3 regions of the Spongiibacter tropicus DSM 19543 genome follow, and region 2 is predicted to be linked to each of the others. Evidence: predicted binding sites of a transcription regulator. Region 2 holds the regulator's gene; each other region holds the start of a gene.
The links. Region 2 encodes sigma-54, which starts transcription at its own class of promoters, with help from an activator protein. Its sites were predicted from a motif close to TGGCACANNNNTTGCNNT; they were not measured.
Positions count from the first base shown of each region.

Region 1: the regulator sigma-54 is predicted to act here: its motif matches at 2,675-2,692, upstream of G411_RS0111100 (phenol hydroxylase subunit).
Region 3: the regulator sigma-54 is predicted to act here: its motif matches at 8,737-8,754, upstream of G411_RS0113885 (flagellar basal body-associated FliL family protein).

Region 1 covers NZ_ATUS01000001.1:2,360,834-2,371,342, reverse strand. Annotated here, with positions in the region: gene G411_RS20200 (aromatic/alkene/methane monooxygenase hydroxylase/oxygenase subunit alpha) at 1-1,036, opposite strand, end outside; gene G411_RS0111110 (MmoB/DmpM family protein) at 1,051-1,320, opposite strand; gene G411_RS0111105 (aromatic/alkene monooxygenase hydroxylase subunit beta) at 1,317-2,318, opposite strand; gene G411_RS0111100 (phenol hydroxylase subunit) at 2,379-2,636, opposite strand; gene G411_RS0111095 (sigma-54-dependent Fis family transcriptional regulator) at 2,995-4,692, shown strand; gene G411_RS0111090 (WD40/YVTN/BNR-like repeat-containing protein) at 4,923-5,909, shown strand; gene G411_RS0111085 (efflux RND transporter permease subunit) at 5,925-8,360, shown strand; gene G411_RS0111080 (DUF1302 family protein) at 8,415-10,343, shown strand; gene G411_RS0111075 (DUF1329 domain-containing protein) at 10,363-10,509, shown strand, end outside.
Region 2 covers NZ_ATUS01000002.1:239,529-250,037, forward strand. Annotated here, with positions in the region: gene lptC (LPS export ABC transporter periplasmic protein LptC) at 1-116, shown strand, start outside; gene lptA (lipopolysaccharide transport periplasmic protein LptA) at 100-648, shown strand; gene lptB (LPS export ABC transporter ATP-binding protein) at 648-1,373, shown strand; gene G411_RS0112775 (RNA polymerase factor sigma-54) at 1,506-2,987, shown strand; gene hpf (ribosome hibernation-promoting factor, HPF/YfiA family) at 3,064-3,351, shown strand; gene ptsN (PTS IIA-like nitrogen regulatory protein PtsN) at 3,385-3,840, shown strand; gene rapZ (RNase adapter RapZ) at 3,846-4,703, shown strand; gene G411_RS0112795 (HPr family phosphocarrier protein) at 4,723-4,992, shown strand; gene mgtE (magnesium transporter) at 5,112-6,470, shown strand; gene yjgA (ribosome biogenesis factor YjgA) at 6,498-7,022, shown strand; gene G411_RS0112810 (carbon-nitrogen hydrolase family protein) at 7,024-7,833, opposite strand; gene G411_RS0112815 (YhdP family protein) at 7,837-10,509, opposite strand, start outside.
Region 3 covers NZ_ATUS01000003.1:110,707-121,215, reverse strand. Annotated here, with positions in the region: gene G411_RS20580 (sigma-54 interaction domain-containing protein) at 1-273, shown strand, start outside; partial or broken gene G411_RS20575 (sigma-54 interaction domain-containing protein) at 701-1,588, shown strand; gene fliE (flagellar hook-basal body complex protein FliE) at 1,601-1,939, shown strand; gene fliF (flagellar basal-body MS-ring/collar protein FliF) at 1,976-3,610, shown strand; gene fliG (flagellar motor switch protein FliG) at 3,603-4,628, shown strand; gene G411_RS0113905 (FliH/SctL family protein) at 4,653-5,369, shown strand; gene fliI (flagellar protein export ATPase FliI) at 5,347-6,726, shown strand; gene fliJ (flagellar export protein FliJ) at 6,774-7,235, shown strand; gene G411_RS0113890 (flagellar hook-length control protein FliK) at 7,372-8,586, shown strand; gene G411_RS0113885 (flagellar basal body-associated FliL family protein) at 8,826-9,287, shown strand; gene G411_RS0113880 (flagellar motor switch protein FliM) at 9,297-10,250, shown strand; gene fliN (flagellar motor switch protein FliN) at 10,256-10,509, shown strand, end outside.

The sequences.
Region 1 (10,509 bases), on a different contig from region 2:
TGGCATGACTGTACTGGTAGAAAGTCGACCAAGTCTGGTGGCTGACGTGGTGCTTGGCGTCGTTGGCAACATCCTGATACTTGGGCGGACGAATGCCGTAGCGCTCAAGGTCTTTGAACAGGGCGCCACCATTTTGCTCGTAGTACACCTCCCAGGCCTCCGCCCAGGACATCACTTTGTTCGGCAGCATGTAGTCCATCATCATGCCGACCAGACTCAGCAGGCGGAATCCGCGCCAGAACCACTTGTCGATCCACTGCTGAATAATCGGCACGTTGTCTTCGTGTTGCTCAAGAATGAACTTGATAACTTCCAGTCCCAGCGTCATGTGACGCGCCTCATCCGACTGGGCAGAGAAGCCGAAGGTAACGGTTGCCATGTCGCCGTTGTAGGCCGCACCCGACATAAAGGGCACAAACAGCAGGTTGGTCAGCACATATTCGAAGGAGAAAGAAATCGCCGTCAGGAACTCGAAGGGACCTGCGGAACGGGCATCGTCAAAGAAAGACTTGGGCACCGACAAGAACCACACGCGGTCGTGCATGTGCGCGCCGTCGTGCAGGCCGTTAAAGTGCTTGTTGTAGTGACTCATGGCGTGCTGCTGAGTCTGTGAGTGGCGCAGCTCGTCGATGGCCTGCATCTGACAGGCAACACGGGCACCGGCGCCGCTGAACTGACGACCCACTTTTGCATAACCCTGAAAAGCGGCGTGTTCAAGGGGCGATACCCCGCTAAGGAACAGTTTCAGCGCGTTTACATAACGGGCATCGGAAATATTCTGGTGGCCGTTGTTCTGGGCAAAGGCGTCAAAAATGGCGTACAGCTTTTTCTCTTTTTCCGCCTGGTATTTCCAGTAGGCATCCATCGTCAGGCGGAATGGGTCTTCCCACTGCGACCAGTCGGTAATTTTGATCCCTTCAAACTGTTCGTCGGGGAAAATCTCTTCTTTCTTCTGGTAGGACGGCTCCCAGGCCATGTCCCGCGTCAGGTACTGGTATTTGTCTTTAAGATTCAGTTTCTTCTGCTTGATGCTCATTATTCTTCTCCCGATCAATTCCACTGCAAAATAAAGTGGTCGTCGTCTTCGTCCACGTTGCCGCCGATACTGATGACATCCACCAGCATTTCCTGCACATCCCAGTCGCGGCCAAGTTTTTCTTCCATCGTCTCGCGGTTAATCACCAGTCGTTTTTCCGCCTGAATACGGATCATTGCGGGCTGGTACTGCACCTCGGCGTGGGGGTTGTCCTCAACCACGGCATCCACCAGATAACGGGCGTTGTCGTTGTCCTGAAAGGCAATAAATACGAGCTGGCTCATGCGGAAACTCCCTGGCTGTTGAGACCGAATTTACTGAGGCGCGCCGCAAGCTGGGCGCGGGTTTCGTCCAGTGCCTCAAGACCGGAAGTGGCTTCGGCAAGAGGGGTGAGGGCCTGGTAGATTTGCGGTTCCCACTGATTGATCCAGGCTTGCAGCTGCTCGCGGTTGGCATCGCTTTCGCCAGCAACCGCCTTGACCATAGCGTTAGTCCAGCGCAGCGAATCCTTGTACCAGTCGCGCATAAACTCGGTGAGCATCGACACATCTTCCGCGCCCTGCTCGCACAGCCACTGATCCATCTTGTCGTACACCAGCGGGTAGAGCAGGCCGTCGATCAGCACGTTCTGCACCAGCGTCAGCTCAAACCAGTCGTGAACCACCAGCGTGTCTTCCACCAGCTTGCGCAAGGGCTGCCACAGCGCGTCATCCATCCAGAAGGTTTTGGATTCATCCAGACCGGCGCCGGTGCTGCCGTCAATCAGCAGCGCAATGCGCGACAAGTACTGGCCAATCCCCAGCCGGTCCATCGCCTGATACATGTGCAGCTGCGCTACAGTGGTGGCGGTAGCATCACCGGCTACCATGCTGTTATTCATATTCGCGCCCAGCTCAACGTGGCGCAGAGGCACCAGCAAACGCAGCAGTTGCTGTTGGGTCGCATCCGGCAGGCGGCCCAGCAGATTGCGCTTGTCGCAGAAGGCAAAGCTGCTTTCTGCCGCTTCCTGCATTTTGGCGCGATTGCCTACATAAGCGCCGTAGTAGAACTGCCGCGGATCAGACACGGCGTACCAGTCGTCCATGCGAATCGCGGTACGCTCAGGATCGTTGAGAGTGTGCTCAGCATCCCACAGCGGGCGGTAGTGGAAGTTGGTCTTTGCTTCGAGGTCATAACTGGCTTCCTGATAGCGGGTAGCCGGTTTGTCGCCAAAACGCCGGGCGATGTGCGCGTAGGTTTGACGGATCGGTTCCATCGAGTGGGTTTTAATTTCAATACTCATGCTAAATCCCGTTATTGGTTTTATGGTGTTCAGCCTGCTTAGGGCTTGGTTTGTTGAGGCTTAATAACGCTTGCCTTTTTCACCGAAGCGCCACTTGATCATGTCTTCATCAATCTGGCGGATGGTGTCGGAATCCATGTGCACGACGTTGTTACACCGGCAGAAATCCTCGAAGGCGTCTTTGGGCAATACCAACTCGACAAACAACTCGGGGTGGCCAATCGCGAAATCAAATTCAATGAATTTTTCGCCGGGATCACTGCGCAACCGGATATATCGTGTGAGCTGATCGAACGTGGGTTGATTGCCTGAATTCATTGTCTGCCTCGTTTTATTTATTGGCGGCTGACGGTCTTAGAGCAACGGCTGTGCCACAAGCAAAACATGCGCAACAAATCTCAATAACGCATTGTTTTTTATTAATTTAATTGAAATAAGGAAAAATTCAGGCCGATAAATAGTTCAGCTCTAATCGTCGATTTTTTTATCAAATGATTAATTTTTTTGGAGCGAATGAGCATTTGCTCACTTCCATTGACCACTGCCCGAGGGAATAAAATTTCATCATATGGTTGAATTTTTCATCGCAATCAGTGTTAGATGGCGCGCAAGCTTGCTGTCGCTAAAAATCATTACTGACAGCTCCCCATAAAATTAAAATAACGGGGTTTACGGCATGGCCATTAGTTACAAACCTCAGCTTCGTATTGAAGATTTCCGAGATCTCACGGAACAGATTCGTTTCCAAAGCGCGGAAGGCAAAATATGGTTAAGTGAGCAACGCATGCTGCTGATGGACCTCAGTGCACTCGCCGCCTTTCGCCGAGAACTGGTAAACACCATGGGAGTCGAGCGTGCAAAAGGCTTTTTCCTCCGGCTCGGTTATCAATCCGGACTGAGAGATTCCGAGCTGGCCCGCAAGCTTCGCCCCCACTGCAGCGAACTGGATATTTTCTTGGCCGGCCCACAGCTGCACAGCCTGAAAGGCATGGTTAAAGCCGTACCGTTGGAAATTGAAATCGACCAGGAAAACGGCAATTTCTATGGCGAAGTCGAGTGGATTGATTCTTTCGAGGTAGAAATCTGCCAGACCGAACTGGGGCAGATGAGCGAGCCCGCCTGCTGGGCACTGCTCGGTTATGCCTGCGCCTATACCTCGTCGTTCATGGGCCGCGAGGTGATTTTTCGGGAGGTCAGTTGTCGCGGCTGCGGCGATGAGCGCTGCGTGATTGTCGGTAAACCCGCCGAGCAATGGGACGACGCCGAGGATTTTTCCCGCTACTTCAAAGCCGACCCCATCGTCGAAGAGCTCTACAACCTTCAGGCGCAAGTCAATTCCCTGCGAAGTAGCCTTGAAAAGCAGGAAGGCCAGTACTATGGCATCGGCCAAAGTCCGTCTTACAACAAAGTCTGCAAGATGATCGACAAGGCCGCTCAGGGCCGGGTATCGGTGTTACTGCTGGGTGAAACCGGGGTCGGTAAAGAAGTGATTGCGCGAAGTGTTCACTTGCGCAGCGAACGCGCAGAAAAGCCCTTTATTGCCGTAAACTGCGCCGCCATTCCACCCGACCTCATCGAAGCGGAGCTGTTCGGCGTGGAAAAAGGTGCTTACACGGGCGCCAACCAGTCACGCGCCGGACGCTTTGAACGCGCTAACGGCGGCACGATTTTTCTCGACGAGGTGGTGGAGTTAACTGCCCGAGCCCAGGCAACGCTGCTGCGTGTATTACAGGAAGGTGAGCTGGAGCGCGTGGGCGACTCACAAACCCGGAAAATTGATGTCCGCATTATTGCCGCAACCAATGAATCGCTGGAAGAAGCCGTGAACGAGGGGCGCTTTCGAGCCGACCTATTTTACCGACTGAATGTGTTCCCGGTGAAAATTCCACCGCTTCGCGAACGACTGGAAGACCTGCCACTGTTGGTCGAGCATTTCCTCAACAAATTTCACTCCGAGTATGACAAGCGCACCATGGGCCTGTCGGACAAAGCGCTGGAGCTGTGTATGCGGTACCCCTGGCCCGGCAATATCCGCGAGCTGGAAAACGTGATTGAGCGCGGCGTGATTCTCACCGACAACAACGACACCATCAGCCAGGATTATCTGTTCGCTGCACCGCCCGCCGAAAGCCTGGACAGTCCCGCCCAGCGGCTGGACGACGGCGGCAACATTTCCTCTGCTGCCGACGGCAGCCCCGGGCACTGGTCTACCGATATTCTCGACAGCCAGATCAGCCTCGACGACGTGGAAGCCACGCTGATTCAAAAGGCCATGCAGCAGGCTAACAACAATGTATCCGGGGCCGCCCGGCTGCTGGGGCTGACCCGCCCGGCCCTCGCCTATCGCCTGAAAAAACTCGGCCTGGAGGCCTGACTCCCTTTCTCCGGCAGGACAGTTGAGCATTTCGACAACTGCCCTGCGGAAACTTCACCATATCGTTAAAAATTGCCAAAACCCTCCCGCTTACAACCGCGCGCAACGCTCGGCTTAAATCCAATATTCTCCTTATATTTCAGTGCGTTAAAAAAATAAAACCGTTATGGCATAGGCATTGCTCAAACCGCCCTGCCGAGACTTTCAAATAACAATGACGGTACACATTCATGACGCACTTTTTTACGCAGGCCCTGCGCCCGCGGTATTCCGTATCATCACTGCTGGCACTGACAGGCCTGCTGATCACTGGCTGCGAAGCCCCTCTGGAGCTGGAGGCGGTTCATGAGCAGGCCAGCCAACCTCTGCAACGCACGGACTTCTATCAGGCAATGGCCGACAACGGCGAGCTGACCCTGCTGGCGGGCAACAACGGCACGCTGCTCTCCAGCCGCGACGGCGGCAACAGCTGGCAGCGGCAGGCACTGAACACCAGCGAGAGCTTTATCGACCTCGCCAGTTGCCCCGACAACAGCTTCATTGCACTGAGCTTTGACAACCACCTGTGGCACGGCGACGGCCAGACCTGGCAGTCCCATGAATTGCCCAGCGGCGAGCAGATGATGACGGTTGCCTGCGCCGACAACGGCTGGTGGGTGGCGGGCAGTTTCAGCACGCTCCAGCACTCTGGCGACCAGGGAGCGTCCTGGCAGGAATCGAGTCTGGATGAAGACGCCATTATCACCAACCTGCAGTTTCTCGACGCGCAGAACGCGGTAGCTACCGCCGAGTACGGCATGGTCATCACCAGCCGCAATGGCGGAGAGAGTTGGGCGGTGTCGGGCTATCTTCCCGATGAGTTCTATCCCCACGCCAGCCACTTCACCTCTGCCAGCGAAGGCTGGGTCGGCGGGCTGAACGGCTTTATTTACCACACCGCCGATGGCGGCGAGTCCTGGCAGCGACAGCACACCGACACCCAGGCCCCCATTTTCAATTTTATCGACAGCCCCCGCGGCCTGCTGGCACTGGGCGACAACGCCACCGTGCTGGCACTGAGCAATACCCGCTGGTCTTCCCTGAACACCCCCAGCATTCCGCTTTATCTGCGTGCAGCGACCACTCAGGGCGACACGCTGATTGCCGCTGGCGGGCGTGGTTTGCTGTTGCGCATCGCCCTGAACGACAGCGCAACTCCCGATACCAATAATAAGTAATCAAGGAACACTATCATGGCTGGACTGCACCGTTTTACGCACGCCCTGCACCTTCTGGAACTGTGGATTTTCAACAACCCCCGCAAGGTGCTGACGCTGATTGCCCTGCTCACGTTATTTTTCGCCCTGCGCATTCCGGGACTGAAAATCTACACCGATTTCGCCGACCTGCTTCCCCAGCAGCACCCGTATATTCAGCTGCACAACAGCATCAAGGATGACTTTGGCGGCGCCAACGTATTGGTGGTGGGCATTGAGTTCGACGAGGGGGACATCTTTACCAACGAACGGCTGGCGCTGATCGACCGCGTTACCCAGGCCGTCGATAACCTGCCCGGCGTCAACCACAATCTGGTGTCCAGCGTCACGCATCGCAACTCGCGCAAAATCTGGCTGACGGAAGTCGGCAGCATCAACTCCCAGCCCTACTTCGACGCCACCAAAGGCCCTTACGACGCCGAGGCACTGGCGGGCATGAAGGCCGATGTGAGCGCCAATCCGCGTGTATTTGGCCCTTTGGTGGCTCCCGATTTAAAGATGGCACTGGTCAAGGCCCAGCTGATTGAAGGCCAGCTCGACTACGAAAAAACCTTTATCCAGCTGCGCGACCTGCGCGACGAGGTGACAGCCGACGGCATTACCCTGTACGCCACCGGCCAGCCGGTACTGGTGGGCTGGGCCTACACCTATATGGATCAGATTCTGCAAATTTTCGCCTTCACGGTACTGACCATGCTGGCGCTGCTGATCTTCCACTTCCGCAAGGCCTACGGCGTACTGATTCCACTGGGCGGCGTACTGATTTCCACTGTGTGGGGGCTGGGGATTATCAGCCTGCTGGGCTACAACCTCGACCCGCTGGGGCTGGTTATTCCCTTTCTGATTGCGGCGCGGGCCATGAGCCACGGCGTGCAGCTGGTGGAGCGTTACTACGCCGAGGCAGCCAGCTCCGGCAACGGCCCCGCTGCCGCCAAGGCCACTTTCGACAGTCTGTTCCGCCCCGGCTCGCTGGGCGTGGTGTCTGACGCCATCGGCCTGCTGCTGATTGCGGTCGGCTCTATTCCCCTCAACACCCATCTCGGCATCTACGCCTCTATGTGGGCGATCACCGTGGTGTTCAGCGTGCTGATCGGCGTACCGCTGCTGCTGTCGATTCTGCCCACCCCGCGCGAACCACGCCTGAAGGAAACCATTCTCCGCCATATTGGCGCCAGTAGCTCGCGCATTGTCAGCCGCCCCGGCAGCGCCCGCACCTTGCTATTGATTGCCGCCGCCGCCGTGGTATTGGGCATGGCCGCCGCCTCCAATGTGCAGATCGGCGACTCCGAACCCGGCTCGCCAATTCTGTATCCCGACCACGATTACAACATTTCCTCCCGCGTGGTGAACGAGCGCTTCCCTGGTTCGGAAGAACTGTACGTGGTGGCGGAAACCGACGAAAAAGGCGGCTTGAAACGCCCCGAGGTGTTGAAAGCCCTGGCGGCCTTTCAGGCCCACATGCTCACCGATCCCGGCGTGGGCGGCGCCAAGGGGTTGCCGGATTTGATCCAGCAGGTGAACCGCCTGATGCACAACAACGACCCGCGCTGGTATCAGATTCCCCACGACGAGCGCTATGTGGGCGGCCTGATGTTCACCTACATGGCCTCCAGTCCCATTCCCGGCGCGCTGGATGAGTTTAATAACACCGACGATCAGGTGGCGAATCTGGTGTTCTACTACAAGGATCGCCAAGGCGAGACCATTCGCCGCGCCATTCACATGGCCAAGCAGTGGATAGACGAGCACGGCGATGAGGTGGAGGGCCTGACCATCAAACTGGCGGGCGGCACCTTGGGCGTGGCTGCGGCCATGAACGAGTCTGCCTACCAGACCAATCTGATCGTGCTGCCGCTGGTATTCCTGCTGATTTTCGCCTTTGTCACCCTGTTCTATACCTCCTGGCACGCCGGGCTGATGATGCTGCTGGCGATGCTGTTTGCCACCACCCTCACCTACGCCTACATGGGTCTGTCAGGACTGAATATCGACATCAATACGGTGCCGGTTATCGCGGTGGGGATCGGCGTGGGCATCGATTACTCGATCTACATGATGGACAGAATCCGCGAGGAAATGGCGAAGTGCCGCGACCTAGCCCACTCGGTACAGCAGGCCATCTCCACCACCGGCATGGCGATCAGCTTTACTGCGCTGACGCTGATGGCGGGCATCGTAATGTGGGTCATTTTCTCTGACCTGCGCTTCCAGTCCGACTCGGCCCTGCTGCTCTGCGTGATGATCGTAATCAACGGCATTACCGCCATGCTGCTGGTGCCCTCCTGGGTGCTGCGCTTCCAACCTCGCTTCATCACCGCTGTGTACGCCGATGACGACGGCGTGCTCCACGCCGGCTCACCGTCTAGTTCTGGCAATACCGTAGAAAACGCCCTGGGCGTTTCTCAAACCTGAGTGGCGCCGGATGCGAAGCACCTGGCACCTATTTTTCCAAAACGAGGATCTGCTATGAAAAAAACAATAAAAGGCCTGCGATTCTGGTGTGCTGCATTCAGCGGCGTCGCCGGCATGTCGATGACAGGGGGAGCCGCGCTGGCTGATGACAGCACTCGCGTTGCTGGCTTCTATGAAAACGCCACCTTTGTGCGTGATGGCATCGGGCTGTCGAAGTTTCGCAACACCGTACAGCTCGAAGCCGAGAAGCTGTTTGGCGACGTGGGCAGCTTCAGTAATGTCAGCGTTAATGCCACTTTCCGTGGTAGCTACGACGGCGTGTACGACCTTAACGACGACGAATACGGCAAGAACGCGGGCGGTCCGATTCGGCTCCAAGATGCCGCACAGGGCTATGTCGATCACGGCGATGGTCTGTCCACCTCCAACACACCACTGCCGCCCGGTGCAACGCTGGAATTCAACAACAACCGCAACCCAAACGACGGCATGATGGTGCTGGGTGAGAACCTGCACGGCCAGAACCACGGCGTGGCCTTCGGTGTGCCGGTACGCCCCTGCGATGTCGACAGCCGCGGCTGTATCGACGACTACCTGGATAAGGACCGGGACGAACTGCGCTATCAGGAATTCAACGACCGCTTCGACTTTATCCGCGAACTGTATGTCGATTTCGACCTGAATTTCAGCAACGGTGACATCCTCAGTACCCGGCTGGGTAAACAACAGGTGATCTGGGGCCGCACCGATCTGTTCCGAGTGCTGGATGTAATCAACCCGGTGGACTACTCGCGCAATAATATTTACGACGAACTGGAAGATATCCGCATTCCCATGTGGATACTGAAAACCGATTACCGCATGGGGCCCACTGAGGTCTTAGACGGTCTGGCCTTTGACGATCTGAACATCCAACTGGTGTGGAACTTCGACCAGTTCCGTCCCCACGACATCGGTCAATGCGGCCAACCCAACGTCATCCTCGACGCGGGCTGTTTCTTCCGCGGTATGAATAACTTGTGGGAAAACGGCGGCACTGTGGCCAACTTTGCCGGGGCCAACCCCAGCGGCGGACTCGCCACCGATTTCGGCCCTGGTCAGATCGGTATTCGCAAGGCCCATATGCCGAGCTGGAGCCTGTCCAATACCCAGGTCGGCCTGAAGTTTGAGGGGGTCTACGGCGATCTCGGCTTCTCGCTAAATGCATTGAATTTCCGCTCGCAACTGCCTTCGTTGCGCGGCGGCATTCCTGCTGAGAACGGCTTCACCGGACAGACCGACGTGTGGCCGTCGCTAATCGCCTTTGATATCTACTTCCCCCGTGTGACGCTGCTTGGCGGCTCGCTGGATTATTATCTGCAGGGTGTCGATACGGTTATTCGCGCGGAAGTCGCGCACACCAGCGGCGAGGAGTTTGCCAACACCCTGCGCAGCGAGCTGTATTCAGAGTCCGATGTTCTGCGCTATGTATTGGGCGCCGATAAGAACATTTTTATTCCCTTCCTGAACGCTCGCCGCGCCTTCCTGTTCTCAGGGCAAATTTTCGGCCAGCACATTCTCGACCATGAAAGTGAGCACCGCCTATACGGCGAAGCGGGAATTCCAGACTGGGAAGCCAACTGGACAGCCACCCTGCTGATCAAGGGCTGGTGGATGAACGATCGGCTCAGCCCACAGATTATCGCCGCCCACGACTTCCGAGCAGGCTCTTCAACCATCGCCCCCAGCATCGAGTGGCTGGTCAACGATCAGGTCCGTATCACCGCAGGCTTCAACGTGAAAATCGGCGCAGGCGCGCAGAAATTTGACGACTGCCGCACCTGTAATCCTTGGGCACCATTCACCGAAGCCTATCCCGGTCAGCCCGCGGGCGAAACCGCAGGCTTGGGCGGCTATGAGCCCCTCGGTCGCTTCCGCGCAGGCCCGATTGGCATGGCACAGGAAGAAGACGAATTCCAACTGACCCTTCGCTACAGCTTCTAATAACGAGAGAGGACACATCATGTTTAGCTACCAACGCCTCAAACGCACTCTGCTCGCCAGCTGCGCCGCCTGTCTGCTGACTGGACAAGCACTGGCCGATGACGCCGTCATCGATAATTCCTTTCACCCCTACCAGGCAAAACTACCGAGTTACCCCGGCCTAACG
Region 2 (10,509 bases):
TCGACCTTAAACTGCCCAATGGCACAACGACTTCGGTGGGCATGCGCGCTGACCTCAAACAGGAACGCGTCGAGCTCCTTTCACAGGTAAAGGGACACTATGAACCTCAGCAGTAAACTCCAGCTACTGTGCCTGCTGGCCATGCCACTGACGGTCAGCGCATTACCCAACGACCGCAGCCAGCCGATCAACCTCAGCTCGGACAAGGCCACCTACGAGAACAACCAGGGCATTTATACCGGCAACGTGAACATGTCTCAGGGAAGCCTGAAAATCCGCGCAGACAAGCTGATTATTGTCGAGGACGACCGCAAGGTGCAGAAAGTCATCGCCCATGGCAGCCCGGCGTATTTTGAACAGCAGCCCCGGGCTGAAGAAGGGGTAGTCTCCGCGAGCGCCAGACTGATCGAATACAGCCTGAGCGATGAGGAAATTCTGCTGCAGAAAGACGCCACCATTCGCCATCAGGGTTCAAAAATCAGTGGTGACCGCATTGTGTACAGCGGGCGCAAGCAACTGGTGGTCGCCGATGGCGGCAGCCGAAGCCTCGATGGCCGCGTGCAGATGACACTGCAGCCCCAACAACCCGGCACGGAACCCCCCGAGACTGAACCGGCGCCAGAACCCGACACCGAGAGCACGCCCTGATGCCCGTACTAAAAGCCAGCCATCTCGCCAAAGCCTATAAAGGGCGAGAGGTGATCAAGGATGTGTCACTGAGCATCAACAGCGGCGAAATAGTCGGCCTGCTGGGCCCCAACGGCGCGGGCAAAACCACGTGTTTCTACATGATTGTCGGCATCGTCAACGCCGACAGGGGCCGCATAGAGCTGGATGGCAAAGATCTGACATCGCTGTCAATTCAAGGCCGAGCCCGCCACGGTGTTGGCTACCTGCCCCAGGAAGCGTCGATCTTTCGCAAACTCAGCGTCGCCGACAACATCATGGCGATTCTGGAAACCCGCAGCGACCTCAACCGTCGCCAGCGAAAAGAAAAGCTCGACGCCCTGCTGCAGGAGTTCCACATTACCCACATCCGTAAATCGCCCGGCATGGCGCTGTCCGGCGGCGAGCGCCGACGCGTCGAAATCGCTCGCGCGCTGGCGACAGAGCCGAGTTTTATTTTGCTCGACGAGCCCTTTGCCGGCGTCGACCCCATCTCGGTTAACGACATACAGCACATTATTCGACACCTTCAGGCCCGCGGAATCGGCGTGTTAATCACCGATCACAATGTACGAGAAACCCTCGATATCTGCGAAAAAGCCTACATCGTCGGCGAAGGTCGTATTGTTGCCGAAGGCAACGCCGAATCCGTACTCAACAACCAGGTCGTCAGGGATATTTATCTTGGCGATAAGTTCACGTTGTGATAGGAAAAATCGGCACAGCAATTGCTTTATACGCCTATTGCAGCCGCTCTCCGGCAGGACTACACTGACCTTAAAGTGCCGCCAATCAGGCACAAATGTCTTCAGAATTTGGTGTAGTAGAAACCGCTGCCTATGAAACAATCGCTCCAGCTTAAAGTCGGTCAGCAGCTGACCATGACCCCCCAGCTGCAACAGGCGATTCGTTTATTGCAACTGTCCACCCTCGACCTTCAACAGGAAATCCAGTCTGCTTTGGACTCCAATCCGCTTCTGGAACTGGAGGAAGAAAACGACACCCCCGAGCAAGACAGCAACAGTCAGTCAAAAAGCAGCGATACCAAAAACGACAGCAGCAGCAACGAAAGCGAGCCCACCGCCAGCGACGCAGACAGCGAATGGGCCGAGCGCAGCGAAATACCCGAGGACCTGCCGGTAGACAGCCAATGGGATGACGTTTACCAAAGCTCCGGCCCGGCGAGCAGCGCTCCCAGCGGCGATGACGATTACAGCAATGACTACCGCCACGGCAGCTCAGATTCCCTGCAAGACCACCTGCGCTGGCAGCTCAACCTGAGTCGCCTGTCTGAAATCGATCAGTTCATTGCCGATGCCATCATCGACGCCATCGACGAAAAAGGCCGCCTGACCGTCACGCCTGAAGAGTTGGTGGATGCCTTCGACAATGAAGACGTCGAAATCGAAGAAGTCCACGCCGTCCTTCACTTGATTCAGCAGTTTGACCCCCCTGGCGTCGGTGGCCGGGATTTACAGGAGTGTCTGCTTATTCAGTTGCGGCAGTTGCCCCGCGAGACGCTTTATCTGCAAGAGGCCATGCAGATTGTAGAGCAGCATATGGACCAGCTCGGCAACCGCGACTACAACCAGATTATGCGCCGCTGTCGCCTCAAGGAAGATCAGCTTCGGGATACACTGCTGCTGATCCAGTCCCTGAACCCCACGCCCGGCGATGCAATCAGTAGCGGCGATACCGAATACGTCGTCCCGGATGTCTTCGTCAGTAAAAAAGACGGCCGCTGGCTGGTGGAACTCAACCCGGATATTGCCCCGAAAATCCAAATCAACTCGCACTATGCGGCACTGGCCAAAAGCAGTACCAGCAGCGAAAAAGACTATATTCGCGACAACCTCCAGGAAGCGCGCTGGTTTATCAAAAGTCTGCAGAGCCGCAATGAAACCCTGATGAAAGTCGCCAGCAAAATCGTCGAGTATCAGCGAGGCTTTCTCGAATACGGCGACGAGGCGATGAAACCGTTGGTGTTGCATGACATTGCCGACGCCGTGGGCATGCACGAATCCACGATCTCGCGGGTCACCACCCAGAAGTACATGCATACACCGCGGGGCATTTACGAGCTGAAATACTTTTTCTCCAGCCACGTATCGACCGATACCGGCGGCGAGTGCTCATCGACCGCCATTCGCGCGCTGATCAAAAAGCTGATCGCCGCAGAAAATCCGCGAAAGCCACTCAGCGACAGCAAGATTACCGAACTGTTGGCCGAACAGGGTATCAAGGTCGCGCGGAGAACCATCGCCAAGTACCGAGAATCACTGGTCATTCCCCCCTCTAATGAGCGGAAGCGACTGGTATAGCTGGCTGCGTTAAATCGCGCAGCCCTGACCCTACGCCGGGAGGCGCAGGACGATCTGAGTGTAAAAGGAGCAAGATATGCAGATAACTGTCAGTGGTCACCACGTTGAAGTTACACCGGCACTGCGTGAATACGTCAATAACAAGCTTGCCAAACTGCAACGACATTTCGACAATATCACCAATACGGACGTTACGCTCTCAGTCGAGAAGCTGGTACAAAAAGCGGAAGCGACAGTGCATGTGGCAGGCGCGGACCTGTTTGCCACATGCGAATCGGAAGATATGTATGCTGCGATCGACAGCCTGACCGACAAGCTGGATCGCCAGTTGATCAAACACAAGGAAAAACACCTGGGCCGGTAAGCGCCGGGCCGGTTTTTCCGGATACCTAATAATATGAGCCTTAATGCGATACTGAGCCAAGGACGTACCCACTGGGGTACGTCCGTAGGCAGTAAAAAACGTCTTCTTGAACAGATCTCGATATTTGTCGCCGACGACAATAGCCAGTTCAACGCTGACGATCTGTTCAACGAACTCCTTGCCCGAGAGCGACTGGGTAGCACGGGTATCGGTCACGGGGTTGCGATTCCCCACTGCCGAAGCCAGCAGTGTACGGCGATTACCGGCATTCTGCTGAAGCTCGCCGAGCCCATCGATTTCGAGGCCATCGACGATCAACCCGTCGACCTGGTGTTCGCACTCATTGTTCCTGCGGAAGCCCACGACGAGCACATCAAAGTGCTGGCCAGTCTAGCCAATGTGTTTAACGACGACGGCTTTCGTCAACAGCTGCGCAACGCGGGCAGCGATGAAGCCCTGTACACTACTGCTGTAACCCGCGCGCCCTGATCGCCATGAAACTGATCATTATCAGTGGCCGCTCGGGATCAGGGAAAAGTACGGCACTTCATCAACTGGAGGACGAGGGCTTTTACGCCATCGACAATCTACCAGTTTCCCTGTTACCGGCGCTGGTACATGAGCTCTCGCAAAGCCAGCTCAAGGTCCATCAACAGGTCGCCGTTTGTATCGACGCCCGCAACTCTCCTGACGAACTCTCGCGCTTCAAGTCCCTTTGCGAGCAGGTTCGGGACCTCGCACAGTTGCGAATCATTTTTCTGGATGCCAGCGACGACAAGTTGATAAAACGCTTCAGCGAGACTCGCCGTCGCCACCCGTTGACCACAGCGAATCAACCGCTCAGCGATGCAATACGACAGGAAACCACGCTGCTCGAACCCGTAGTGATGGAAGCGTCATTAACCATCGACAGCAGCGATATGACAGTACATGAGCTGCGCGCCACAATCCGCGACAGGGTGCTGGGTGTCGATGCCAATCGTATGTCGCTGCAGTTGAAATCATTTGGCTTTAAACGCGGCCTGCCAATAGATGCCGATCAGGTCTACGATCTGCGCATGTTACCCAATCCTCACTGGGATGAGTCTCTGCGCGCCCTGAGTGGCCGCGACGAAGGTGTCAGAAACTTTCTCGACGGGCAGCCGATGGTCGAAACCATGTACCGGGACATTCTCAATTATCTGGAACACTGGCTGCCACATATCGAAAAAGGTAACCGCAGCTACTTCACCGTTGCCATTGGCTGCACAGGTGGCCAGCACCGCTCCGTGTATATGGTAGAGCGCCTTGCAGCAGCACTCAGAGCACAATGCCCTGATCTCCAGGTTCGCCATCGCGAACTCCAGCACTGAGCCCCGGCGGAGCGAACCCATGCAAGAAACCCGTATTACCATCATTAATAAACTCGGTCTTCACGCCCGAGCCGCCTCAAAATTTGTGTCGACCAGTGCCGCATTCAGTGCCGATGTCGCGGTGTGCAGTAACGACAAATGGGTCGATGGCAAGAGCATTATGTCCGTCATGATGCTGGCCGCCAGCAGAGGAACCGAAATTCAAATTCGCTGTGAGGGTGATGACGAAGAGCAAGCCCTGTCGGCACTCGTTGAGCTGATTAATGACTATTTCGGCGAAGGCGAGTAAGGCGTTTTAGTACATTTCCTGCAAAACCCGACGGTGACAATTGTTGCCCGCCCCAGATTCAAGGATAATTCGGGACAATTCCAGATCGCCGACGACGGCGGCACTACGCAGGGAGTGTTATGGCTCAACCCGGAGAAAAGCATTTAACCGCCAGCCGCCTCGAACTCCTGAACGAGGCGCTGGGCTCCGGTGCCTTCCTGCAAATCCGCCGCATGCTCAACGGCCTGCCACCGGTCGATGCTGCCCACCTGATCGAATCCACCCCGCAGAAAGTGCGGGGCGTACTCTGGCAACTGGTCGACAGCGAGAACGAGGGGGATATTCTCCAGCACCTCAGCGATGAAGTGCAAAGCCAGTTCCTTCGGCAAATGGACGCCGAGGAAGTCGCGGCCATCACTGAAGGCCTCGAAGCCGATGATATTGCCGATATTCTCCAGCAGCTTCCCGATCGTGTTATTCGCGAAGTGCTGGAATCCATGGACCACCAGGACCGCCTGCGCGTAGAACACATTCTGTCCTACGACGAGGACAGCGCCGGTGGTCTGATGAACACCGACACCATAACGGTGCGGCCCAATATTACTCTGGACGTTGCCCTGCGCTACCTGCGCCGTCACGAAGAGCTGCCGGAGATGACCGACAGCCTGATTGTGGTCAACCGCAACGACCAGTTCATCGGCATTTTGTCACTGCGAAAACTGTTGGTCTCCGATCCCAGCGTGACCGTTCGGGAAATCATGGACACCGAGGTCGAGCCAATTGTCGCCTCCATGCCCGCACGGGAAGTCGCCAATCTGTTCGAACGCCGGGACTGGGTCAGCGCCCCCGTCGTCGACGAAAACCATTACCTGCTGGGCCGAATCACCATCGATGACGTGGTCGATGTTATCCGAGAGGAGTCCGACCACTCGCTGATGAGTATGGCCGGTCTGGACGAGGATGAGGATACCTTCGCCTCGGTAATGAGCACGGCCCCCCGACGGGCCATCTGGCTGGGTATCAACCTGCTCACGGCCTTTATCGCCTCCGGTGTGATCAATCTGTTTGAAGGCACAATTGAAAAAGTCGTTGCCTTGGCCGTACTGATGCCCATTGTCGCCAGCATGGGTGGCGTCGCAGGCACCCAGACACTGACGGTCGTTATCCGCGGTATGGCACTGGGGCATATCAGCCGCAACAACAGTCGCTGGCTGATTAATCGTGAAGTTCTGGTGGGCTTGATCAATGGCCTGATATGGGCGGTAATCGTCGCGGTGGCAGCAAGTCTGTGGTTCAACGACCCCCTGATCGGCGCGATTATCGCCGCGGCCATGGTCATCAATCTGATTACCGCATCACTGGCCGGCGCCGTGTTGCCGCTGCTGATGAAAACCCTGAAAATTGATCCGGCGTTGGCAGGCGGGGTAGTACTAACCACCGTTACCGACGTCGTCGGCTTTATGTCCTTCCTTGGCCTAGCCACCTACTTTTACGCCTGACAGGCCCAAAACCTCAAGAGTATCACCGTGACTGATTTCGACGAGCAGATGATCCCCAGCAAAACCGCACGCAAGCGCGAAATGGATGCCCTGCAAGCGGTGGGAAAGCGTCTGGTTGAACTGGGCGATGCCGATCTGGCCCGTATCCCCATTAATGATGAAGATCTGACGGAGGCAATCGCCACCGCGAAGCGCATCAAGAGCCGCGAGGGCTTGCGGCGCCAGATGCAATATATCGGCAAGCTGATGCGCCAGGTAGACACCACCGCCATTGAGGCCGCTCTGCAGGAACTAGATTTGGGGCAGAAAGCACTGGCCCGCCGTTTCCACGAGCTGGAAGGCCTCCGAGACGATATGCTCAGCAGCGAGCTCCAAGCGGGCGTTGAACTGGCTATGCAGCGTTTTGCCGACGCTGATCGTCAGCGCCTGCGGCAGCTTCTGGTGCAGGCGGCAAAGGAACGCAGTAACAGTAAGCCCCCTGCGGCGGCGCGCAAACTGTTCCGTTATCTTCGCGAACTTCAGGAATTGGCGAACGAAGACGCCGCCAGCTAATTCAAAAGCGCCGGTGCTGCATCACCGGCATACGCTGCCTGAGCGCCTGCTGCTCCGCCAGATCAATATCAGCAAGCGCCACACCCTCGCCAAACCCCATCTCGCTCAGCACGGTTCCCCAACTATCGATAATGCAGGAACCCCCAGACGTCTGCCTGCGTCGACTGTGAATCCCCCCCTGATTGGCCGCTACCACCGCAATCTGGTTTTCGATTGCCCGGGCACGCAGCAGTGGCAGCCAGTGCGCCAGCCCGGTACGACGGGTAAACGCAGCGGGGACCAGCAACACATCCATCCCCGGGTCCATCATCTGCCGAAACAGTTCGGGGAAACGTAAGTCATAGCATACCGCCACGCCGATTCGGCCAAAGGGACTGTCGAAGACACAGGGCTGATCACCCGGCGCATAGCTGTCCGACTCCCGGTATTGCTGCTGCGCGTCACCGACATCGGCGTCAAAGAGATGAATTTTGTGATACTCGGCCCGGCATACACCGTCGGAGTCATACGCCAGCGAAGCGGCATAGCTGCGGCCATCGTCGGCAGGCAGTGGCAGAGTCCCGCCGAGCAACCAAAGTTTGAGGGACGCGGCCTGATCCGCAAGAAAATGACGCAACTGTGATGCTTGCTGCTCGTGCTGCGCCAATGCCTGAATAGACTCGGTAGGCGCCATCAACGCAAAATTTTCCGGCAACACTGCCAGCTCGGCACCCTGCTCGGCCGCCTGCTTCAGCAGCCTTGCAGCCGTTTCAAGATTCTCATCCAGCGACCGACCGGACACCATTTGAATCGCAGCAAAACGGTTCGTCATACGCTATTTACTCGCCTCTTTCACGCTCTTCGGACCAGACTCGGAAGCATCGAAGATTCTCTCAAAGGACAATTCCGGTTTTTGCACCGTCCCGCCAATGTCGTACACCGCGCTGGAAAAACTGTCGACCTGCTCTTCAAACACCTTGGTAACCACAAACGCCCCTGCAGCCGCCGGCAGCCCACCGACCAATGCGGCCACCCAGGGTAAATTGCTGCCGACCGGCAGCGTCGCCACCAGACGCATATCCAGTGCTTCATTCAGTAAATTGATGTTGCCACTCATCTGGAAGCGACTCGAGGGCCCGCTGACATCCATCGGTTCAGTCAGGTACAGACGCTGGTTCGCAAACCCCAGCTCGCCCTTCATCTCGTCGAAATGGATGCCCTTGCTGAACACATCCCTGAAATCGAACTTCAGGCGCCGCACAATATTTGCCATGTTGAATATACTCAGCGCCCGCAGAGTCCCGCTGGCGGCATCAGAGCTTTTAAGAAAACGCCCATTTTTCAGCAGGAACCGCAATCGTCCCTGACTTTCACTCATTTGCCAGGCATCGGGCGCACCCGGCCAGCTCAAATTGAGATCGAAGCTTCCGGAAGTTGTCTCAAGCGCTTTGTCATAATCCAGGCGTTTAAGCACCTCACCCAAATCGCGCACCGCAAATTTGCCACGTAATTGAGAGCGGTGCTCCCCGCTGTCGTCCACCCACCAGTGGAGCTGGCTTTCCCTCTTGGCATCCCCCAGATCCACACCGAGCAACTGGCCGCGCAGCGACATGAAGTGCGCACCGCGTGCGTCTGGGCGCAAATCGAAACCGACTCGCCCGTAATCTTTCCCACCCAGACTGAGCTGCTCGATATCCACATCCAATATCGGCAAGCTGCGCGGATCCACTGACGCCAGACCGCTTTCTCCAGCGACCTGTTCTGTCGACAGTGCGGGCAGCGCCAGACGCTCGAACATCAGCACATAGGGCTCAGCTTCCGTCATCGGCACTTCGATATTACCGGCAAGTTCGCGACTATCTACCCGCAATGTCCACACCGACTCATCGCTGCGTGCACTGATCACGGCATCGTGCAACATCTGTCCAAGGGCATCCAATTCGCCCACCTGCAGACGATCAACGATCACCGGTAAGGATTCCCCGCTACCCGTGTTGTGCTGCTTTTGATTCTGCAACTCCAGAAAGCGCGTTAGCGCAAGTTGCCACTGGTCCATCGCCGCAAAATCGAGGGTACCAGTCACACTGACGGTATTACCGCGCAGCTCCGCGCTTGCCCCCTTACCCAGCGCAATCGCCACCGCACTCTCGTCGCCGCGCTGCTGGTAATGCAGTTGAAACAGTTCACCCAGGGCAACGGTCAGCGGTGGCGCATCGGAACCCAGTCCCGCATTTACGCGAAGGGGCAACGGCTCGTTAGATGCTTTGTAGAGAGGCTGGGGCAAGCGCACCGAAATGCCTTGCATGTCAGAGCGAATTTCCACCCCGGACTGATCCCCTCCCGCCCTTAACACCATGTCAACACGTGTTCGCCCCTGCAGAAAACCCATGGCAGGCTGGTCAAGCCAACGCTGCACATCTGCGGCATCGATCATGCTGCTGGCATCAATGCGTACCTCGCTTTTTTCCTGACGGATACTTGCCTTCAGCGCTTCTCCGAACAGACGGCCGCGTAATGACGGGCTGCGCAGGCCTTTCTCGGTACTGTAATACAACGGCCCCGTTATCTGGCTCAGCGACAATTTGATATCCGGCAACCACAGCAGCGGAAGATTAATATCGGCCTCTACCTCCACCGCGGGCAGGGCACGACCTTCCAGCGGGAGCTGCACCGACACCTTCGCGCGGCTCTCGCCCTCACCCCGCCAGCCATCAATAACGTTTCCACTCAGTGCGCCAATCGGGCTGTCGCGAAACAGCGCCTGCACCTCGGCAAAGCTGGCCCGCGCTGAGGCACCGACATTCAGTTGAGGAATATCCCGTTCATTGGGGGCAATACTCACTGCAACATCACTCAGCGCAATACCGTTGATGGACATGCCATCACCGCTGCCCCACAACTGGCCATCATCGAGATAAACCGCAGCCCGCGCCGCATTCAACGCGGGCCAGTCAGTTTGGAATTGCAGGCCGAGTTCCGATACGTCCAGAGCCAGCTGTACCGTTCGCAAATCGTGCTCGTCCGAACGCAGCGACCCTCGATAGATAAATTCGGCACGGTCCGCAACGCCCGCTTTCAAGCTGCCATCCAGCCAGGCAAGCAGACCGTCGCTCAGTATATCCGGCGCATAGCGACGAGCCGCCGCCAACGAAAGCTGCGTCCCAGAAACCGCCAGGGTCATTGCCGGCCCCACTTCCGCCCCGGCTTCAAATGGTAGATCGAGACGCAGTAAGGCGCGGAGCGGAGACTCACCATCCTTGGCGACGATCGGGCCGCTGTGCAGCGCCAAGCGCTGATCGGCGATCTTCCACTGCAGCTCCGTTGAAAAATCGGTCAGTTGAAACGGAGCGGGATACAAATCCGGAAAAGACAGTTCCAGCGCATCGCTATCGATCAGCAGTCGACCGCGATCACGTGTCACTTCCAAGTAGCCGCTAAGCCCTGTAACCCCCGGTGCACCGTGCCAAGGGGAAAGACGTAATCCGTGCAACTCGCTGCGCAAGGCGAA
Region 3 (10,509 bases), on a different contig from region 2:
AGCGAGCCATCGGGCCGTGAGGATCAGGACGCACTGATGGCCGTGCTGCTGGACCGCGAATTTGACGAAGACAGCACAGAGGAGGCCAGCCTTGCGCCAGCCAGTCTGCCCGCAGACGGTGTGGACCTGAAATCGCTGCTGCAGGAATTGGAGCAGCAATATATCAGTCAGGCGCTAGAGCGTGAGGGCGGTGTTATTACCCGGGCCGCACAATTGCTTGGCCTGCAGCGGACTACGCTGGCCGAGAAAATGAAGAAACTCGGTATGGCTTGAATGGCCTTATCCCAATCTGATTTCAGCTAGCAGATTCATTGTTTCTAACCATGCGGCTTATGCCGCATTTTTTATGCCTGACTATTTTGTTTAAAAACAGCCGCCAAAAGTTTGTCATTCCCCGTTTTTTATTAATTAAGTAATTGAATTTTTTATAAAAAATATATTGGTACGGCGGTTGCATTGAAGGCCGTAACAGTGACAAAAGGTTGTTAACAATGGCTGATATACTTCTTTCTAACTCCGCTAGCGTAACGTTGGATGTGGCGATAATGAATCGCTGCCAGAGAGAGTTGGTGCTGGCCAGAAAACAGTTGCAGCAACAACAGCGTGTACTGCGCTCAACGGCATTGCGCGGAGGTAAGTCGCAATGAGCCTGATCGCCGAAGACCGCGCGTCGCGCGCACTGAAAACGCTGGCCTCCCGGGTAGCGGCCACCGATGCCACTGTACTGATTTGTGGAGAAAGCGGTGTGGGTAAAGAAGTGTATGCCCGCTATATCCATCAGCAATCGCGCCGTGCAGACGGCCCGTTTGTGGCGCTGAACTGCGCAGCGATTCCCGAGAATATGCTGGAAGCCATGCTTTTCGGCTATGAGAAGGGGGCCTTCACCGGAGCGGTGAACAGTCACGCCGGTAAGTTTGAGCAGGCACAGGGCGGCACCTTGCTGCTGGATGAAATCTCCGAAATGGATATCGGCTTGCAAGCCAAGCTGCTGCGTGTCCTGCAGGAAAAGGAAATTGAACGCTTGGGCAGCCGCCGCAGTATCAAGCTGGATGTTCGTGTACTGGCAACGACTAACCGCGATCTGAGACAGGCCGTTAACGATGGCGATTTTCGTGAAGATCTGTTCTATCGCCTCAATGTATTCCCCCTTTGTCTGGCACCGCTGCGTGAGCGTCGCGACGATATTCTGCCATTGGCCATTCACTTTCTTGAGCGCGACGAGTCGGTCAGCGACGGAGCCAGTGTGCTCAGCTCCGCTGCCGCCGACAAACTGCTCAGCTACCCCTGGCCCGGCAATGTTCGGGAACTCGATAACGTGATCCAACGTGCGCTGATTCTGCGCGCCGCGCCGCGAATCGACGATGTCGACATTCAGTTTGAGCAGGGCATGCAACTGTTCTCGGCACCGGTGTCGGCAGAAGCGGCACCGCTGGAAGGCTTTATGCGAGACCAGGAAAGTCAGCGTATCCAGGCGGCCTTACGTCAGGGGCGCTCGAAGAAAGAAGCCGCCGAACTGCTCGGCATCAGTCCTCGCACACTGCGCTACAAGCTGGCGCGGATGCGTGAACAAAGCTGCCTGCAAGGCTAAGGGGAGAGCGTTATGTCGGATATGAAAGTGGACTCGATCCTCCAACAGATTCGCGCCCTGCGTGAGCAGAGCCCGCTGCCGTCGATGGAGGAAGTCGGCTCGTCGACGGCGCTGGAATCCACGCCGCGGGTCGATTTCTCCCAGTTACTGCAGCAGTCGCTGGATGGGGTGAATGCCAGCCAGAAGAATGCCAGTGAACTGACCACGGCCTTTGAGCGCGGCGATCCGAATGTGAGCATCACTGAAGTGATGGTGAATATGCAAAAGGCGCAGGTGTCATTTAAAGCCGCCGTGGAAGTGCGCAACAAGCTGGTGGACGCCTATCAGGAAGTGATGAGGATGTCGATGTGAAGCAGGGCTTTCCGATTCTGAGTGAGGCAATCTGTCATGGCTGAAACCCGCGCAGTGTCTGTAAATACTTTGCTGGCCAGCGCTGCAAAAAATGACGTGCTGCGCCAGTTGCTGATTTTGGTCAGCATTGCCGCCAGTGTTGCTGTCGGCGTCGCCGCCGTGATGTGGTCGCAGGGCAGCGATTATCGGACGCTGTATACCTCCTTGCCGCCCGAGCGCGCGTCAGCGGTCGTCGATGCCTTAAATGCTTCGCAAATTCCCTACCGGATTCAGGACAGCACCGGCGCGATTTTGGTGCCGGCCGAGCAGCTACACGATGCCCGTATCCGGCTCGCCGGTCAGGGCCTGGAGCGCGATGGCTCCGGCATGGCCATGCTTGAGCAGGAGCAGGGCTTTGGTGTCAGTGAGTTCATGCAATCCAAGAAGTATCACTATGCGCTGGAGCAGGAACTGGCCAGCACCATAGAGAGTCTGCAGCAGGTTCGCCGAGCCCGTGTGCACCTGGCGATTCCCAAGCAGTCCGTATTTGTACGGGATCGCAAGCCCTCAAGTGCGTCGATTATGCTGGACATCTACCCGGGACGGGATGTGTCGAAACAGAACGTCTCGGCAATCGTCAATCTGGTCGCGGGCAGCATTGGTGATCTGCAGGCGGAGAACGTGACGGTCGTTGATCAGCAGGGGCGACAGCTCAGCGAGACTCACCGCGAGGATGATCAACTTGAACTTAGCGACCGTCAGTTCAATTACCGCCGCCGCATTGAGCAGGCCTACGAGGATCGTATTGCCGAGCTTATCAGTCCGATCGCCGGCTCGGGCCGGGTTCGGGTGACGGTGTCGGCCGATGTGGATTTCTCCAGCGAGCAGGAAAGCCGCGAGAGCTGGAATCCGGATCGCCAGGTGGTGAGAAGTGAACAGATAAACGAGCAGGTGCAGGCAGACGGTGGCGCGGCCGCCAGAGGGGTACCGGGGGCGTTGAGTAACCAGCCTCCGGGTGCACAGGCTCAGCAGGACAACGAGGAGAGTGCGGCGTTAGGCAATCGCTCGGTCATTCGCAACTATGAGATCGAACGGGTCTTGGCTCACAGCAACAACCCCAGCGGCCGCGTCAATAAACTGTCGGTGGCGGTGCTGGTGGATAACCACCGCCGGGTGAATGAAAGCGGTGAAGTGGTTATCGAGCCGATGAGTAACCCGGAAATCGAGCGCATGACGCTGTTGGTTAAAGACGCCGTCGGCTTTGAGCAGGATCGCGGCGACCGGGTGACGGTGATGGCGGCGGACTTCCGCGATGAAGCCCTGTTTGACGAACAAACGGTTGAGCCGGCGATCTGGGAACAGCCCTGGTTTGCCAATCTGATCAAGCAGTTGCTGATTGGCGTCGCGGTGATTGTGATTGTGTTTGCGGTGCTGCGTCCCGGTATGCGCAGCCTGCTGCACAGCCATCGCCCGGCCGCCCTTGATGCGGGGCATGCCCAAGGCGATATCGACCGCGCGATGAGCGGTGAATATCAGCAGCCGCCGGTAGCGGCGCTGGGCGCGCCCCAAGGGGGAGGTCGTTCCAGGCCGGGATTTGAGCAGCAGCTCAGTGATGTGCGCGGCATGGTTGAGGAAGATCCTCGCCGCGTCGCACAAGTCGTCAACAAGTGGGTGACAGAAGACAATGGATAACGCAGAACGCAGCGACGCCGCGGTCGCCAGTATCCCCGGCTGTGAGAAGGCAGCACTGCTGCTGTTGATGATGGGAGAAACCCACGCCGCCAAAGTGCTGCAGCACGTTGCACCCGAGGATGTCGAGCGTATCGGTACCGCTATGGCGGGTATCAAACGTGTCGATAACAGTCGCGCGATGGCGGTGGTGCAGGATTTCCAGCACAGCGCGCAGTCAGAAAATTCACTGGCCGTAGGTGTGCAATCCTACGTGCGCAAGGTCTTTACCACGGCGCTGGGCGAGCAGGCCGGCGGCAGTCTGGCGAGACGGGTACTGGGTGACCAGCCGGGACAGGAGATGGAAGAGCTGCGTTGGGTGGAGCCCGAAGCGCTGGCACAAATGCTAAAAGATGAGCACCCCCAGATGATCGCTATCACGCTTGCCCATCTCGAGCCGGAGCAGGCCGCCAAAGTGTTGGCGAAGCTGCCCGAGGCGCAGCAGAACGATGTGGTCTATCGCATCGCGAACATGAAGACCATTCCCGATACTGCAATGAGGCAGTTGCAGGGCATTCTCAAGAAAAAGCTGTCGGTGAGCGCCAAGCTGAAAAACCGCCAGATCGATGGCGCAGCTACCGCCGCTGGTTTGATCAATGGCCTTGGTGGCGATGCAGAAACCCGCATCCTGGAAAGTCTCGCTAAAAACAACGAAGAACTCTCTGCGCGCATTCAGGACCTGATGTTCGTCTTCAGCAACCTCATCAATATCAGTGACAAGGGCGTTCAACAGCTGCTTCGTGAGGTCTCTTCCGATCTGCTGCCCATTGCATTGAAGGGGGCTGGGGAAGAAGTCAAAGAAAAGATCCTGAGGAACATGTCCAAGCGTGCCCGCGAAATGCTGCTGGACGATATGGATGCTCGCGGCCCGATTAAGATCAGCGAGGTCGAGCAGGCCCAGAAAGAGATTCTTACCATTGCCCGCAGTCTTGCCGAAAGTGGCCAGATTGACCTCGGCCGTGGTGGCGACGACTACATCTAAGGCGCGGCGACGGGAGCATTGCCAATGACGCAGGGATTTCATGCTTTCACACCGCGAGACCTGGGCCACCCGCCGCAGGACAGCGTCGACGCGGTGGAGGAGTCCCCACGCGCATGGCAGCCGCCCGGTATGGGGACATCCCGCCCCGTCGGCGATGGGTCGCTGATGCGTTTTGATCAAACCCCTGAGCGCGATGTGGAGCGTGTAGCAGACGATCCCCTGTTGGAGAGTGAACTCGACGCCCTGCGTGAAGAAGCCCGGCAGCAGGGTTTTGCCAAAGGTGAAGCCGACGCACAGGCATTGCTGGCTCAGCAGAGTCAGCAGTTGCAGTTGGCGATTGCCGCCCTGCGTCAGCCCATGGCCTGGCTGGAGGGGGAGGTTGCAGAACAGCTTGAGGTGTTGGCCTGTGCCGTGGCGAAGGCCCTGTTGGGGCGCGAATTGACTGCCGACCCGGAGTGGTTGCGCAGCCGTCTGCACGACGCGGTGAAGCTGTTGCCCGTGGCTGAGGGACGGATCGACCTGCACCTGAATCCCGAGGATGCTGCGCTGCTGCGGCAGGTGGCCGAGCAGGATGAACCGCTGGAGCCCGCCTGGACGCTGCATGAAGACCCGGATATTCAGCGCGGCGGCAGCCTGATCAGAAATGCCCAGTCTCAGGTGGATCATCGCCTGGAAACGCGACTGGCCCGCCTGTTGGCCTCCTCGCAGGAGTCGGCGGATGCCCCAGAACACGGAATTTAATCCTCGCAGGCATCTGGTCTCGCGGCTCCAGCAGCGCAGTGAGCAGGTCGCCCGACGTGCCGCCGAACCGCCGGTGCCCGCCGAAGGTCAGTTGCGTCGCATTGTAGGCACCTTGCTCGAAGCTGAGGGCTGCAAGGCGGCGATCGGCGCCTACTGCGAAGTGGAAACCATTGACGGTGACTGGCTGGAAACCGAGGTTGTGGGTTTCGCCAGTGATTGTATTTTGCTGATGCCGACCGGCGAGCTGCGCGGTGTCATGCCCCACGCCAGAGTTCGGCCTATCGGCAAGGGATCCAGCGTGCCGGTGGGCGAGGCCCTGCTGGGCCGCGTGATCGATGCCGCCGGCCAGCCGCTGGATAACCGTGGCCCCTTGCGCACCGACGATTACCGCCCGTTGAACGGTGCTCCCCTGAACCCGCTGTCGCGCCGTCCCATCCGGGAACCGCTCGATGTCGGCGTTCGTGCGATCAACGCGTTGCTGACCGTGGGTCAGGGTCAGCGGCTCGGACTGTTTGCCGGCAGTGGCGTCGGTAAGAGTGTCCTGCTGGGCATGATGACGCGCTATACCAAGGCCGATGTGGTGGTGGTTGCTCTGATTGGCGAGCGCGGCCGCGAGGTCAAAGATTTTATCGACAATATTCTCGGTGGCGACGATATGCGCCATGCGGTGGTGATCGCCACACCGGCAGATCAGCCGCCGTTGATGCGGATGCGCGCTGCGTGGCTGGCCAGCGCCGTGGCGGAGTACTTCCGGGACCAGGGCCAGCAGGTGTTATTACTGATGGATTCACTGACCCGCTTCGCGCAGGCTCAACGTGAGATCGCGCTGGCGACAGGCGAACCGCCTGCCACCAAAGGTTACCCGCCCTCGGTGTTTGCGAGGCTGCCGGCGCTGGTGGAGCGGGCCGGGAACGGCGAAGAAGGCGGCGGTTCGATCACCGCGTTTTATACCGTGCTGGCGGAAGGGGACGATCAGAACGACCCGATTGTCGACGCGGCGCGGGCGATTCTCGATGGCCATATTGTGCTGTCGCGAAGTCTCGCCGATGCGGGCCACTACCCGGCAATAGATATCGAGCGCTCGGTCAGCCGGGCGATGAATGACATTACCGATAAGGGACATCAGCAACTGGTCAGGCGACTGCGACAACTGGTGTCGCTGTATCAGCAGAACCGCGACTTGGTGACCATTGGCGCCTACCAGCGAGGCAGTGATGCCCGAGTGGACGAAGCGATAGCGTTGTGGCCGAAGATTCAGGCGTTTCTGCAGCAGGCCTACGACGAGTCTGACGGCTTTGATGCCTCGCTGGACAAGCTGAGTCTGTTGCTGGAAGGCGAAGCAGTCGAACTCGATTGAATGAAATTTGACGCGGCCTTAGCGGCTGGCGTCAACGGAGGATAACGGTGAGTACGGAAAAAAAATCACAGCGTATGCAACCGGTTCAGGCGCTGGCAGATCGCCAGGAGCAGGAAGAGGCGACGCGCTATGCGGCCGTTCAGCAGCAGTATGAGACCCAGAGCCAGAAACTCGACGAACTCAAGCAGTATTACGAGGAGTACCGTCGCGCCGCGGCTGACAGCCTGTGTGACGTGAAGCGTTTGCAGGAAAGTCGCGCCTTTCTCTCTCGTCTGTCCCTGGCGATTCGCCAACAGTCCGATTCGGTGGAACGCTGCCGGGAGCAGTTACGGAAAATCCGCCAGGAGTGGATGAAAGCCCGCCAGCACAGTCGCAGCATGGATCAACTTATCGAGCGTTATCGGGCCGACGAACGTCGCGATGAAGCTCGCCGTGAGCAGTCGGTCAGCGATGAATTGAGCAGCCAGCGCTTTGTCTGGCAGCGCCGCCAGCAGCAGGGCCTGAGCTAAGCCCTTTCTTGAATGGCACAGTGTTTGCTGAGTAGTACCTGAGAGGTAGTGCCTGAGAGCATGAATATTTGCCGCCAGCATGAGGCCGCACGACAGCCGTGTGGCGCTGGTGAACCCCGTCTTACAGGATCGTATTATGAGCAGCCCGATCAGTAACGTAAGCAGTGCCCAGCTCCAAAGTCCTGCCGCAGCGCGTGGCAGTGTGACGCCCTTGAATGGCGGCAATCCCGCGGGTTTACTGCCGTTTGGGGATTTGCTGGCCAACCAGCAGGCGCTGTTGCAACAGCTGTTGGCTGCCGGCGACGGCGGTGAACTCCCGGCGGTGCTGGGAGAACTGATGCAGCAGGGTAGCGACGGCGAACTCGATCTTGAGGCCCTGGCAGAAGAGCTGGAAGCGGCAGACATCGCAGGCACGATCTTGCCGCCGGACGGCAAGTTGCTGCCGGCCTCTTCCGATGCCGACGTGCAGGAGATGGATGAGGCACAGGCGGCAATCGGTGGCTTGGCCGCTGCGCTGTTTGGCTGGCGACAACTGTCTGGCGGGGAAGCCGCCGACACGGCTGTCGTCGGCAATGACGATGCTGTCGCCACAAAACCCACCGTTGCTGCGGTGGCACTGAACGCCACGCAAGCGGGTGACGCCGAACTGGCGAATGCCGCCGAGTCGGCTGAGGATCGGGCAACAGGACTGCAGACCGCTTCTCGCAGCCAGCCATTGGCTGTGGAAGCCGCGCGCGGTGAGTTCGCGGCGACGATCGCTGCGACGAAGGGTGAGGCGACCGCCGAGGGCGTGGAGCGCACGGCTAATGACATTGCGGATATCGGTCGACTGACTGCCGCCCGCAGTGGCGCCGCGGACGGTCGGAGTCCCACCCTGCAGTTAAGCATCAGTCAGCACGCGGTTGATGACTCGGCCTGGAGTGAGGCCGTGGGCGCGCGGATTCACTGGATGGCCGGTAACGGCGTTCAGAACGCCACACTGAAACTGAATCCCGAAGAGCTGGGCGGTATTCAAGTGCAGTTGAACATGCAGGGCGATAAGGCGGCGGTGCAGTTCCAGACCCAACATCAGGACACCCGTGACTTGATAGAGAAAATGCTGCCGCGCTTGAATCACGCCATGGAGCAGCAAGGCATGCGTCTGGAAGAAGTGAAAGTGAGTCATCAACCGAGTTGGGGAGAGGCCTCACAACAGCAGGCGCAGCAACAGAGCCAGCAGTCGTCGGGCCGTTCCGGCAGCGGTTTTGCACAACTTCACACGGCCGCGGATACCCCGCATGACGGCGAGGGCGGAAGCGCCGCGCCGACCCCGCGCAATAATACCGACGGGACCCTCGACGCCTACGCATGAGCAGAGAATTTCCGACCTTCTTGAGGCGCCTTCCGGCGCCTTTTTCGTATCTGTTATCCCACCTTGTATTGCGCGAATTCCCCCTGCCAAATTATTGGCGAGAAGCGGAAAATATTTCGTAACTATCTGAAAAATATAAAATAAATCATATGGCACAGGCCTTGCAAAATAGTGCTTGAAAAGCAGGTTTCTGCAAGAAATTTGGCGCTCGGGTGCCGAACGTAAAAGGCCTTATGCATATGTTTAAAAACAAATTTGTCCTCATTGGCTTGGTTGTAGTGCTGTTGCTGGCGACCGCAGGAGGTACCTGGTTTTTCCTGAAGGGCAGCGAACCGGCTGCTGACGCAGCTGAAAGCAAAGCGGCGGCGGAAGTGTTGCCCAAGCCACAGATCATGAGTCTTGATCCATCGTTCGTGGTGAACCTCTTGAATGAGCGTGGCACCCGGTTTCTGCAGGTGGATATCGAGGTGATGAGCCGGGAGGACGGTGTCATTTCGCAAGTGGATGACTACCAGGTCATGATCCGGCACGAGTTGATCATGATGTTCAGCAGCCTGACCAAAGACCAGATCAACAGTATCGAAGGGCGCCAGCTTATTCAGCAGCGCGTTGTCGACACCATTAACGCCGTGCTCGAAAAAGAGACCGGTAAGAAAGGTGGTGTCGAGGAAGTGTATTTCACCAAGTTTGTGATGCAGTGAGGCGACAGTATGGCTGGCCTACTTGATCCGGAAGAACTCGAAGCGCTGATGGCTGAGGAGCAGAGCCCGCAAAGCTCTGGCAAGTATAACCTCGCCCGTCAGGACTACGCCGTACAGCGCTTGATTCCTACCCTGTCGTTGATTCAGTCGCAGTTTGCCAGTGCGGCCTCGACCCGGCTGCGGGAATTTGTCAGCAGCGTGGAAGGGCTGACCACTGACCGCATTACGGTCATGAAATTCGACGAGCTGCAAGGCACGCTGCCCGCGCCCTGCAGTATTTCATTGATTTCGGGAATGCCGCTCAGCAGCAATCTGATGATTGCCTTTGAATCGGAGCTGGTGTTCAACCTCGTCGACCGTTACTTCGGCGGCTATGGCGGCGCCGCCGATGCCGCGCGCGAGCAGTTTTCGGCGTCGGAGCTCAGCTTTATGGACATTCTGGTGTCTGCATTGCTGCCGGACATTGCCCTGGCCTGGAAATCGGTCATGAAAACCGCCCCGGCCATTGAGAGTCAGTCTACTGATCCCCGTCTGCTGGAAGGCTTTACCGACGCGGACTCGCTGGTGGCCACCCGCTTTCTGGTGGATATCGGCGATTTCAAAGGCGGCCTGTGGTCGGTTGTGCCCTGGAGCGCGATTGACGCGGTACGCGACAGCCTGCCCGATACCACCAAGCCCAGTAACAAAAAACCCGCAAGCGAAGAATGGCGCAGTCGCCTGGTTGAACGCATAGACGAAGTGCCTCTCGACCTGGTGGCGCAATTGGCGAAAACCCGCCTCAGCCTCAGCCGCGTGGCGAATCTGCGTCGCGGTGATGTTATTCCCCTGCCCAGTGCCGATGAGGTGCTGCTGTGTGTTGGCGAGCAGCCCCTGTTGAAAGGACGTTTTGGCAGTCATCAGGGCCAGTTGGCCGTTCAGCTTACCGGTTCGGCAGGTCGCAGCCGACCGAAACAGGAGTCGTAAACCCCATGGCGAATGATTTGAATCTGGACAAAATTCTCGACGTGAATGTGGATGTATCCGTGGAAGTCGGTCGCACCCGCATGAGTATTCGCGACATCAAGGCGCTGAATCAGGGCGCCATCATTGAGCTGGATCGTGCAGCGGGTACGCCGCTGGACGTACTGGTTAACGGCACACTCGTCGCCCGCGGTGAGGTGGTCGTGGTGAAGGAGAAATTCGGCATCATGCTCACTGAGGTGGTGGGGCAGGACGAAGAGGT